Regions from separate parts of the Planococcus sp. TJ-201 genome, predicted to be linked through region 2. Evidence: riboswitches for the same ligand, from Rfam matches in the RefSeq annotation. Region 2 holds a riboswitch; each other region holds the start of a gene.

What was found. A riboswitch is a leader RNA that binds a small molecule or an ion and turns the genes downstream of it on or off. The one in region 2 is predicted to bind cobalamin.
Region 1: linked by a shared signal. The riboswitch ahead of AC4EG4_RS09200 (acyl-CoA thioesterase) and the one ahead of AC4EG4_RS05875 (hypothetical protein) in region 2 are both predicted to bind cobalamin.
Region 3: linked by a shared signal. The riboswitch ahead of AC4EG4_RS05205 (ABC transporter substrate-binding protein) and the one ahead of AC4EG4_RS05875 (hypothetical protein) in region 2 are both predicted to bind cobalamin.

Annotation. Positions count from the first base shown of each region.
Region 1 covers NZ_JBZDOG010000003.1:169,307-173,509, reverse strand. Annotated here, with positions in the region: gene AC4EG4_RS09210 (hypothetical protein) at 1-372, opposite strand, end outside; partial or broken gene AC4EG4_RS09205 (ribonucleotide reductase barrel domain-containing protein) at 496-1,860, opposite strand; gene AC4EG4_RS09200 (acyl-CoA thioesterase) at 1,862-2,347, opposite strand; cobalamin riboswitch at 2,500-2,676, opposite strand; gene AC4EG4_RS09195 (PAS domain S-box protein) at 2,782-3,558, opposite strand; gene AC4EG4_RS09190 (DUF3934 family protein) at 3,693-3,878, opposite strand; gene AC4EG4_RS09185 (glutathione peroxidase) at 4,036-4,203, opposite strand, start outside.
Region 2 covers NZ_JBZDOG010000002.1:40,288-44,490, reverse strand. Annotated here, with positions in the region: gene AC4EG4_RS05885 (arylamine N-acetyltransferase family protein) at 1-641, shown strand, start outside; gene AC4EG4_RS05880 (ABC transporter substrate-binding protein) at 683-1,627, opposite strand; gene AC4EG4_RS05875 (hypothetical protein) at 1,624-2,172, opposite strand; cobalamin riboswitch at 2,340-2,538, opposite strand; gene AC4EG4_RS05870 (HNH endonuclease) at 2,629-3,582, opposite strand; gene AC4EG4_RS05865 (cytochrome c oxidase assembly protein) at 3,765-4,203, opposite strand, start outside.
Region 3 covers NZ_JBZDOG010000001.1:1,030,228-1,034,430, reverse strand. Annotated here, with positions in the region: gene argS (arginine--tRNA ligase) at 1-1,199, shown strand, start outside; cobalamin riboswitch at 1,246-1,432, shown strand; gene AC4EG4_RS05205 (ABC transporter substrate-binding protein) at 1,583-2,560, shown strand; gene AC4EG4_RS05200 (FecCD family ABC transporter permease) at 2,553-3,545, shown strand; gene AC4EG4_RS05195 (adenosylcobinamide amidohydrolase) at 3,548-4,203, shown strand, end outside.

The sequences.
Region 1 (4,203 bases), on a different contig from region 2:
AACCCTATGAAGCCTTATGGTTTCTTTATTAGGGTAGTTGGTGAAGATGTCTCCGCCAATGGAAGTATGCTTGATATTGTAATAATCAGCTGATTCAACTGCATTTCGTTCTAAGATGTACCGCTCTTCTAGTTCATTCAGTTCTTCCGCCGAATCTGCTTCGTCCAATATAGTTCGGATGAAGTTCTCAGCACCGTATTTCTTTATTGTCCTTTTTAAATAAAGACCTGAGCCTAGATAGGTTTCCCAGTTATTCTTTCGACCATAAATACATTTTCCAATGTATTTCTTATTGTTTAAGCTATTAGTGGTTTCGTATACAAATCCGAATGGTTTTGTCATTGCTATCACCTCATAAGGATAATTCCTCATTCTGCGATAATCCTAACCGCTAACTGTTAAAGAGATTTAGCACGGGATTGACTTCAATTAAAAGTGTTTCCCCGTTTAGATGGGTTTTCGGCAGCCATTACTGACTGAAGGTGCTAAGAATTAACACAAATTACTGCAGTAGATCGACGTCAACCCTCTGCCTCTCGTGTGCTTGTTCGGGTTTTGGCGGTTCACTTCATCTCGGTAGAACATATACGGCGTACCGGTCTCCAGCTGGGAAACCATGATGCGCGCCATGATTTCCATGGCACGGTACGTTTTGCGCGGCAATAATGGATGCTCTACCGCTTCTTGGTATTTATCACGGAAGTACTTTTTATCGGTTTCGTCATAAAAGTCCTCAAGTCCGAGCGCATTGCCCTCTTCGTCTTTCCAACCCATCACTTGCTTGACCTGATGCGGACAGAACGTATGCCATTCGCCAATGCTCCGGCCGTTTTCGTCTTTTTCCTGCAATCGCTCCATAAACAAATCTGGAATCGACACACCGGTGAAAATATCATGCGCTTTGCGGCGTTCGTCGCCGTTGTTGGTTTTCAAATCCAGGAATCCGTTCATGATGTCTTTATGGAAGACATCCAAGTAAATCGCTACGGCACCCTGGCGCTGGCCCAGTTGATCGACGCTGACGGCCGTATCGTTGACCAGGCGGATCCACGGCACGACGCCGGAGGAATTGCCTTTGAATTTTTTAATATCCGAGCCCAGTGCCCGTACTTTGCCGTAATAAATCCCAATGCCGCCGCCGTCTTTGCTGAGGCGTGCAATGTCCCAGTTGTTCAAATAAATCCCGTCCAGTGAATCATCGACGGTGTCGATAAAGCAAGAAGACAATTGTCCAAAGCTTTTGCCTGCGTTCGACAATGTCGGTGTGGCGACCGTCATATACAAATGGCTCATCGCCCAGTATGCTTCTTTCACCAGCTCCAGGCGTTGTTCTTTCCGCTCGTTTTGCATCAAAGTCATCGCAATGACAAGAAAACGCTCTTGCGGAAGTTCAAACAACCGCCCTTCGTAATCTTTCGCCAAATAACGGTCAGCCAATAAAAACAAGCCGATGTAGTTGAACAGCAAATCACGCTCCGGTTCGATTTCCTTGCCAAGTTCGGTGATTTCCTCTTTCGAGTAAACCGACAAGAGTTCTCCTGAATAAATGCCGACGCGTGAAAGCTCATCAACAAGCCCGTAGAAATCGCCGTATTTTCGGGAAGCGGGATAATTCCGGCTGCTTCCGGCTTTTTCATACAAGTCGCTGGCGTATAATTCTGCTGCGGTGTACGTCCAGTCGGGTTCGTCCATCGTAATTCGGTTCAGCGCATAAAGCAGGGATTGCTCGCCTTTTGCCTGTCCAGCCAATTTCGCTGTACGTTCCAGCAGCTCCTTCGTATCCAGTCCGTATACTTCTGTTGCCCGTTGAAGAGCTCGTTCTACTGCATGTATTTCTGCTGTTTCAACTTTTGTGTTCATATCAGCTCAGCTCCTTTGCGTATTCGTTCACTTGCATGCGGCGTTGTTTTCTCTCTTGTGCGCTGTTGAATAGTTGTTCTTCAGCTGCCGTTTCTGGAATCACCCCAGTTACGGGAGTCGGCTTGCCATTGCTGTCCACCGCTACCATTGTCAGAATGGCCGTTGTCGTCAAACTTTTAGTGCCTTTTTCAATTTGCTGGCATTCGGCTTTCACGTATACTTCCATCGATGTTCTTCCGGTAGATATAACAACACCTTCTAAAATAAGGACATCTCCCACTTTCGCCGAAGACAGGAAATTCACGGTGTCGATTGAAGCCGTCACGACAGCTTTGCCGCTGTGCCTCATCGCTGTAATGGCGGCAATTTCATCTATGTATGCCAACACGGTACCGCCGAAAATAGTACCCATATGGTTGGTGTCAGGCGGCAACACCAATCTTGTTTGAATGGTTCTTGCCACGCCTGCAGCTAACGGTTCTGTCATTTGCCTTCAATCCTCCATCTCTATTACAAAAAGAAAAACCCATCCTCTCGGGGAGGATGGGTTTGAAAACGTAGAATATCGAATGAAACCAGCGAAAAACAAGCTGTTCCATGCAAAATACCTTCGTTATCCCTCTCAACTCCCGGAGAAGATCATAAACTATAACGAAGGCAGGTCTCCTGGCTCGTGCGTCTTCCTTGCCATCTCCTTCCCGTCCATTGGACAGTGGATTGTGATGGCTCGTCAGCACTTACAGTTGCGGGAACAGCTCCGGAATTTACCGGATTCCCTATTAAGCCTTTTCAGGCACCTTCGTTATCGGATCTACTATATATAGTTTTTTATTCGATAATGAACACTAAATATTGTATTTCTAAACTATAAATCACTTTCGTCAATTTGACAAGCGGTTTTCAAAACTGAACAGGAATTTATTAATTTGCGGTTAAGTGTTTTTTCAGTGCTTGCTTGACTGTACCCATTGTCGTCAATTTGCTGAAATCTACACGAGCTTCCACAGCTTTCATTGCCAGTTCCGGACGAATTCCGGTAAAAATCAACCCAATGCCCAATAAGCGCATGATCTGGTCTATTTTATAGAGAAACTCTGCTACTACATTGTCGATATTGTAAATGCCCGAAACATCAACAATAAGGTAGTTCAGTTCATGCCCTTGAATTTTCTGCGGAATGAGGTCGAGCAGTCGGGTGCTTCGGTCGCCATCGACTGAACCGACAAGCGGCATAACAGCCAGGCCATCGATAATCGGAACAATCGGCGTCGAAACTTCATTTTTCAATTGCAGCAATTCGCGCTCGGTTTTTTTCTGAACGGTAACGTCCCGTATAATCGATTGGATAGCCGTCGTGTCACCATATTCAACCGGGTAGCAGTACAATTCAACTTCTGCTATTGTCCCGTCAAAGCGTTTAACGGTCGTATCCATCAGTTCTCCGATGGTTCGGTCCTCCATGCCTTTGCGGATTCGCTCAGCAATCATTTCTTTATAATCTTCCGTAAAAACGTCTACTACACTCGCCCCGACAAGTTCAGCTTGGCTGGCTTTTAAAAACTCAGCGCCTGATTGATTTATGTATAAGACCTTTTGCTTAGAATGAATGATGGTTGTTTCATTCGAATATTCAGCGATGCGCTGATACAATTCTTCTTTTTCCGGAATGTTCAATAACGGATCTGATACACTCTTCATTCTCTTTCACTCCTTCCGTCTTCAAAACGGGCTCTTCTTCCATTTTACACTTTTGTGGAAAAACTTTCAGGATCTACCCATCTCTTAAAATCGAATAAAAAAAAGTTGCCCCTTTGGACAACCAAATTCTCTATTTATTCATCGACCCATTCAGATTCAGAAGCTCGCTCTTTTTCTGTTTTAGGTTCGTCGGCTTTTTTATTGTTTTTGCTGGTATAAGGCTTAAAACTTTTGGCTTTGTTGGCGCCTGCTTTCCAGCGAGTCCAGCCTTTTTTGCCGGTTCCCTGACCTGTACCGCTTTTTGCTTTTGCTTTGCTCATTTTAATCACTCCATTACTGCTACGCTGATGTACAGCTTATCACATCAGGGGCTGGAGTGATACAGAAATGTTCTGCCGGCATGCCGGAAATCCCCATTCATATCATTGCCAATCGAGCCTTTCACAGCTCTTTCCGAATAAAATAGGCAGGCAGTTCTTACTCAGCCAAGACTTTTTGAATATCCTTTTCAAACGATTCAGGTTTATCCTTTGGAGAAAATCGCGAAACAATATTGCCATTTTGATCGATCAGAAACTTCGTGAAGTTCCATTTGATGCCGCTTGATAAAAATCCTTTTGTGTTGTCAGTCAAATAGTTGAAAAG
Region 2 (4,203 bases):
GTAAAACACCCATTTATTTAAATCTCGAAAGCATTTACGATAAAATTGTGAATCACCATCGAGGCGGTTATTGTTACGAGCTGAATGGTTTGTTCCATTGGCTGCTGGGGGAACTGGGATTCGATGCAAAGCTAATCTCTGCCACTGTTCAAAAACCGGATGGTACTTGGTCTAAATCAGATACTCATGCAGCGATTCTGGTAGAGCTTGATACCTTGTATTTAGTTGATGCCGGATTCGGCGATTCCACGATCAGCCCTATCCCAATTGGCGGTGAACGCCATACAGACCATAGCGGCACTTATCGCGTTCAGCAAGTAGACGATGTGTATTATGATTTAATTAGAGAAAACGATGACACTGAAAAAATTCTTTACCGCTTTTCAACTGTGGAAAAGCAACTGGCTGATTTTCACGAGGGCTGTGTGTTTAACCAAATATCCAAAGATTCGCCTTTCACCCACGATGATTTGGTGACGCGCGCAACAGCTGATGGACGCATTACTTTATCCGGAAGTCAGTTGACACGTTCAGAAAAGGGAGAAAAAACCAAAGTTGAATTGTCTGTTGAGGAAAAAAGACGTGTACTAAATGAGGAATTTGGCATTGATCAGGATACACTGGAAGAACAACTGCAATAACCCAAAAAATCCCCGCTTGTTAAGCGGGGATTTTACTGTTTTTATTCAAAAGCTTCCGGATACACGGTTTTAGCTACCAATTCGACGGCATCGCCAATTCTTGGTCCTGGCCGTGATGTGATGTCCGAGTCCAGGAAAAATACTTGGTCATTTCGGATAGCGTCAATATCGTTCCAACCTTCGCGTGCTTTAATTTCATCAATGGGATTTTCTACATAAGAAACGGTAGTGACGATAATCTTTGGATTCCGTTCAATAACTTCTTCTTCAGAAATCTGCGGCCAGCCTTCGAGATCGCCAAACAGATTGTCGACTTGGGCATGGTCCAATATTTCCTGTTGGAACGTATTTTGGCCGGTCGTATAGATTTCCGGTGAAGGGCTGATTTCAACATACAGCTGTTTTTTCTCTTCTATGGAAGCAACTTGCTCTTGTACGCTTTCAATTTGCTGCTGTATGGAAGCAATCAGCTCATCCCCTTTATCTTCAAGACCTAATACCGTGGAGATTTGCTCGATGTCCCCATAAACATCTTCAAATGATTCTGCGGTTTCAATGACAAACACTTGAATCCCCGCTGCTTCGAGATCTTCAAAACCGGTTGGCCCACCTGTGGAATAGCCGATGACAACGTCTGGATCCATTTCGATAATGCGTTCTGCGTTGAATGTGACAGAATCTGAAACCCGCTCCACCTCTGTTGCTTCAGCTGGATAATTATCGTAGTCTGTAACGCCGATAAGTTTGTCTCCTGCTCCGATTTCGTAAAGAATTTCGGTATTGCTTGGAATCAAGGAGACAACGGTCGCTGGAACTTCTTCGAAAGTCAGCTCTTTATCCAAGTCATCGGTTACCGTATACTCAGTTTGTTGCGAAGGCTCGGTCGCTGTTTCGGGATCTGTTGTTTCGGCAGTGTCAGACTGGCAAGCTCCGAGTGCTAAAGCCAGTGTTCCGATCGATAAGAATTTGAATACGTTGATTTTCATTTGTTTTTGGCCACTTCTTTCTTTTTTGGTCTTGTTGGATAGGACTTGCTGACGAACGGAATTTCTTCTACGCCGTGATGCTGATTGACATATACCGCCATAGTAAACAATACGTTTGCCAACAGGTTGGCATAATCAAAAAGGATTTCGGGCACTTCCCGCTCCAGGCTCACTTTATGCAAAGCCCGTACGGATTTTTTCGCTTCACTGCGGCACACATGCAGCACACAGGCGGCTTGGGTTCCTTGCGGCAAGACAAAATTCCCAATTTTATCTTTAGTAAAGTTTACATAATAATCATACATAGCGCTTAACATAGATAAATCCTCTTCTGCGATGGCAAGTTTGCCCCGTACCGAACCATTTAAATGGTAAGCCATGGGCTGTAAAGTTTTCAAATCCCGCTGAACCACTTCAATATCTGTTGTCAGTGATAAAGCTTCCCCGATTCGGGTCGTCAAAGAATCTGTGCGAATTTCAAAATCCACTGTGGAAGCGGATTCACGCATGAACGGATAACACAGAAAACGCATGTCTTTTTTCATCTTTTCACCTCACTTTTGTTTGGTGAACACCACTGCATTGAACGCTCCCGCAAAACAGCAAAAAGCCGCCCTCAAAAAGAGGGCGGCATTATAGCTATTCAAAGACATACTCCAGCAGTCAAAAATAGACATTTTGCCGTATGATTCCCTTAGCTTCCGAAGAGTAAAAATACGTTCAAAAAAAGGTAGGTCTCCTGGCTTGTGCATCACTTTACTCTAAGAACCTTCCCGTTCAGATGACTTGGAGCATCTAAACAGTGGCATTTTCTTATTTCATACGCACTTACAGTTGCGGAAACAGCCCCGGAATCTAACCGGGTTCCCTGTTATGCTGATTGATCAGCACCTTTTTTCTGCATGATTATTCACTTGTTTTCAGTGTAGCATACCCCTGGCAGCAAAAGACATACGCAATTAAAACTAACTCGAAAATCCTTACCTTTGAGCTTGCCTGTCTTATTCCTGATTTGTCAGCAGGTTTATTTTTCTCGGCTCTGCAAAAACAATTCGCTTGTGCCATCTCAAATACGGTGCATGCTCGGGTGATACCGGCACTTTCATATTTTTGCGCAACCTGTATATGGGGTAATCGTCTTCCGGGATTCGGCTGGAAATATGCAAACGGCCGCCGCCTGTAAACGCAATCAGTCCTGCTGAGTACAGTGCTGCGTGATTGGCACAAAGCAATACCCCATTAAAAGGATCCAGGCGTTCGGCATCTGAACTGTCTTTCCACGGCTTGGCATGGCTCGCTTTTAGTACGTCCCCAATGGCAATTCCACACAGCGGACATTCACCGTTCCACAGCGGCAGCAAGCTTTCGCGGAATTGCTCTTTGCCTCTGCGCATTTTTGTTTTGATTTCCAATTCCGCTTCCGCAATCAACCCGAGCAATGGATTGTGTTCGGTTTTTTTGATGACTTCCATTGCCAGTTCCAGCTGTTCCACTTCCACTGTGAAAATATTCAATGAGCTGATAAGTTCTAAAAACTTTATGGCCAGTTCTTCATTGCACGGATACAAATAGCCTGAATTGCCGCTGGCGTCTTCCTGGAAAGCTGCATATTTCACCGGCAGCAAAGACTGGATATCAGAAAAACGTTCTTTAACAGACAGCGGATTGTCAAGCTCCCGGTATTCCGTTTTTGCAATAAAAGCAGCTTCGGTTTCTTGGGAATGCGGATGTTCACTTTTCGGCTTTGTTCCTTTTGAGCACCCTTTTCGCACTCGGCTAATGGCTACCACATACCCTTTGACATAGTGGAAAACGATATCGCCCTTTTTCAGCTCCTGCATCCGGTTCCACGAATGCGGTACCATGCCGGATTTATCAATTTGCGGTGTCCAAAGAACCCCCGCATTGCGTTCTTCCTGATAAGTCTCTCCTTGCATAACAATAAAACTATTCATGAACTTCCTCCTAGTAATGGCAATACTCAAATTGATTCGATCCTATGTAGTCGAGCTGTTCATTCGAAATTAAACGCTTATTTTTAGTTTACCCCAAATCCAAAGCTTTTGCCGGGGAAAAGAAAAGCGGAAGCGCCCGTGTAGCTCTGCCGGGCATAAGAAATCAAAGAAAGGGAATTCCCCTATACCTTTTCCATTGTTTCTGTCTTTTTTGGTGCAGTCGCCTTGTACCAGTGATAACACAAAATCACAATGATGAGTAGCTCTATTAAATCGCCCCCGTAGTACATCAACATCCCACCAGCTTCTGCCTGTGCCTGTGGAACCCCTGCAGGTGGATGGGCATAAAGGAATTTGGCTAAAATTTTATGGGCTGCCAGCGACAAAATGAGAACGATTGAACGAAGCACGTAACCCACACGGTGAGCGGTAATGTCAACATAGATTATAGAAGCAGTAAACAGATAGCCTGCCAGAAATATATGGATATGGATGAAGGCATAGACGAACACGGACTGATGCATCCATTCGAACAGATTGGTCAAATACAATAGATAAAGTCCACCAATGTTAAGAGTAAATGCAGGAATTGGGTGGCTTAAAAATCTGGCAAGGCGGCTC
Region 3 (4,203 bases), on a different contig from region 2:
ACCTGGCAGGATACGAAGTGTCACGCGAATATTACATCAACGATGCCGGCAATCAAATCAACAACTTGGCATTGTCGATCGAAGCCCGTTATTTTGAAGCGCTTGGCAAAGGCGATAGCATGCCGGAAGATGGCTACCGCGGACAAGACATCAAAGATATTGCAAATGACCTAGTCAAAGAACATGGCGACAAATTCGTCAGCTTGACTCACGAAGAACGTTTTGAAACATTCCGCCAGCACGGTTTGAAAGTCGAATTGGCCAAACTGCAGCAGGACCTTGCAGATTTCCGTGTGGAATTTGACGTTTGGTACCCGGAATCGTCCCTATACAAAAACGGCAAAATTGACGATGCCTTGGCTAAACTGCGTGCAAATGGCCATGTTTTTGAAGAAGAAGGCGCAACATGGTTTCGCTCCACAACGTTTGGAGACGACAAAGACCGTGTACTGATCAAAAATGATGGCACGTACACTTACTTAATGCCCGATATCGCTTATCACGAAGATAAGTTGCAGCGCGGATTCGGCAAGCTGATCAATGTGTGGGGAGCTGATCACCATGGCTATATTCCGCGCATGAAAGCAGCGATCCAAGCACTTGGCTATGATTGCGAGACGCTGGAAGTCAGCATCATTCAAATGGTGCAATTGTACAAAGACGGCGAAAAAATGAAGATGAGCAAACGGACCGGCAAAGCGGTAACGATGCGCGAGCTGGTTGAATTGGTTGGCTTGGATGCGGTGCGTTACTTCTTCGCAATGCGTTCTGGCGATTCCCATATGGACTTCGATTTGGATTTGGCTGTTTCGCAGTCCAATGAAAATCCAGTCTACTATTCGCAATACGCCCACGCGCGCATTTCGTCCATTTTGCGCCAGGCGGAAGAACAAGGCTTGACTGCTTCGCAGGATCATTTGGCTTTATTGACATCTGAGAAAGAAATTGATGTATTGAAGAAAATTGGGGATTTCCCTCAGGTGATTGCCGATGCAGCCAAGCAGCGTGCACCTCACCGCATCACGACGTATATTCATGAACTGGCTTCTCATTTCCATAGTTTCTATAACGCCAATAAAGTATTGGACGCATCCAATGTAGAACTGACAAGTGCGCGCCTTGCTTTAATTACAGCCGTGAAAACGACCTTGGCCAATTCACTGAAAACTGTGGGTGTGGCAGCTCCAGAAAAAATGTAAGAGACAGACTGCCAATTACGTGTATAATGAAGACAACAAATCGAATATACGAACAATTCATAAAGGTGCTTATGTCTAAGAACATGAGTTAAAAGGGAAGCCGGTTCAACTCCGGCGCGGTCCCGCCACTGTATGTGAGAGGAATCTGCAAAATGCCACTGAAGCAATGCTTCGGGAAGGTGCAGAAACCAACGACCACAAGCCAGGAGACCTGCCTTTATGAAAACACACCCAAACGCCTGCGAGGAAAGGCTGGATGCGCATGTTTTTTTTATGTCGTCCTTTCCATCCTCCGCAGAATGCTGCGGGGGATTTTTTGTTTAAAGAAGTGCCTTATCTTAGCGGCTAACTTAAAAGCTAAAAACATCAAGGGGGATTTATTCATGAAGAAGATTTGGAAATTTGGTGCAACCGCAGGATTGGCTGCGGTTTTGATGGCCGGCTGCAGTGAAACGGCAACGCCTGAAGAAGAACAGGACGTGGAGACACCAGCAGAGCCGCCAACAGAAGTGGCAGAAGTTGAATACCCAGTGACTTTGACAGATGCTGTCGGGGATGAAATCGTCATCGAAGAAGAGCCGCAAGCCATCGTGTCGATGGTGCCCTCAAATACAGAAATTGCTTATGAATTAGGACTTGGCGACAAAATGGTTGGCGTTTCTGATTTTGACAACTACCCGGAAGAAGCTGCAGAAGTAGAGAAAATCGGCGGCCAGGAATTCAATGTGGAAAAAATCATCAGCCTTCAGCCGGATCTCGTGCTGGCACATGAATCGGGACTGGGTGTCGGAGATGCTGGCTTGCAGCAATTACGTGATGCCGGTGTCGAAGTATTTGTTGTCAACAACGCAGTCAGCTTTGAAGAAGTATACGATTCCATCACTGTAATCGCGCAAGCGACAGGCACGATGGAAGAGGCAGAAAGCATTGTTTCAGAAATGGAAGTGCAAGTGGCCGAAATCGAAGAAATAGCCAGTACAATTGAAGAGCCCAAAACGGTCTTTTTAGAAGTCGGCAGCCAGCCTGATATTTTTACGACAGGAAGCGGAACATTCATGGATGAAATGCTGACGCTCATCAACGCTGAAAATGTTGCCGGTGATTTGGAAGGCTGGGTCAGCATGGACCCAGAGGCTATTGTTGCTGCTAATCCCGATGTCATCGTAACAACAGAAGGCGCTTATGTAGAAGGCGCAGTTGATTTGATCAAATCAAGAAGCGGCTTTGCCGAAGTAACAGCTGTTCAAGAAGATGCGGTCTACAACCTGGATTCGGATATGCTCACCCGTTCAGGCCCACGTTTATCGGAAGGCCTGCTGGAAATGGCGCAAGCCGTTTATCCTGATGTGTTCAATGAATAAAAACGTTCTGGCATACTGCGTCTCGCTGCTGATACTAGCAGGGGCCGTGTTGCTTGGGGTAACGGTTGGAACGGTGTCGATATCACCGGTCGTGCTGTGGAATCCCTCATCGGATGAGGCAGCTGCCAATATTTTATGGAATATCCGTATGCCCCGCGTCGTCTTAGCCGGGCTTGTCGGTGCGGCATTGGCCATTGCCGGTGCTGCGTTCCAAGGGCTTTTGAAAAATCCATTGGCCGATCCTTACACCCTGGGAGTGTCTTCCGGTGCCTCCGTCGGCGCTGTGATGACGCTCTTTTTTGGTATCAGCATTCCATTTTTGGGACCCTTTACTTTGCCGGTCATGAGCATGATCGGTGCTTTGCTGACGATGTTTGCAGTGATGAGCTTTGCAAAGATGGTAGATCGTTCGATGAAAATGGAAACGGTCATATTGACCGGGATTATTTTCAGTTCGTTTCTTGGGTCCATCATTTCCTTGATGATTGCATTAACCGGGGAAGAACTGCGCCAAATCATTGGGTGGCTGTTGGGCAGCGTGTCGATGCGCGGCTGGCCCTATGTTCGGATGGCACTGCCATTCGTATTAATCGGTTCGTTCGTATTGTGGCTGAAGAGACGTGAGTTGAATGCCATGCTTTTCGGGGAAGAGCGGGCACAGCATTTGGGTGTGGATGTCAAAAAGAGCAAAATGGCCATCTTGATTGGTGGTTCGGTGTTGACCGGAGCAGCTGTTTCGGTTTCCGGCACCATCGGATTTGTTGGTTTGGTAGTTCCACATATGACCCGCTTGCTTTGGGGATCTGACCATCGGCATGTTTTGCCGCTGTCGTTCATTAATGGAGCGGCTTTGTTAATCGTTTGCGACTTGGTGTCACGGACGATTATTTCACCAACTGAATTGCCGATAGGCGTCATTACTGCATTTATCGGGGCGCCGGTATTTGCCTTCATCTTTTTCCGACAACGCAAAGGAGGAGCATGAGCATGCTTGAAATAACTGGATTGACAGGCGGGTATGACGATAAAAATATCGTTAAAGACGTGTCATTTACCGTCAATAAAGGCTCGATTCTCGGTATTTTGGGACCAAATGGCAGCGGCAAATCCACGTTGATGAAACTGATCAGCGGCGTATTGCCGGCAACGAGTGGAGAAGTTCGGATCGATGGCAAATCAATCGTAGATTTCCCTGCCAAAGAGTTGGCGAGAAAAATGGCGGTATTGCCCCAATTGCATGCACATGCCTTTGCCCATACCGTCCGGGAAACAGTGTCACTCGGCAGGTATCCGCATCAAGGCGGCTGGTTTTCTTCCTGGTCGGAAGAAGATGAGCAGGCTGTTGTGCAAGCGATGCGTTTGATGGATATCAGCCATTACGAAAAAACGCAAATTGATCGGATGTCGGGCGGTGAACAGCAGCGTGTTTTTGTGGCGCAAGCATTGGCACAGGATGCAGGCATACTGCTATTGGATGAGCCAACCAATCACCTGGACATTAACCACCAGAAAGAGTTGCTCGATACTATTAAAAAGCAGGCCATTGAAAAAGATTTGACGATTGTCTCTATTTTTCACGACATCAATCTGGCATCTATGTACTGTGACCAGTTGCTGCTGCTGGACGAGGGAAGTGTGGTCCG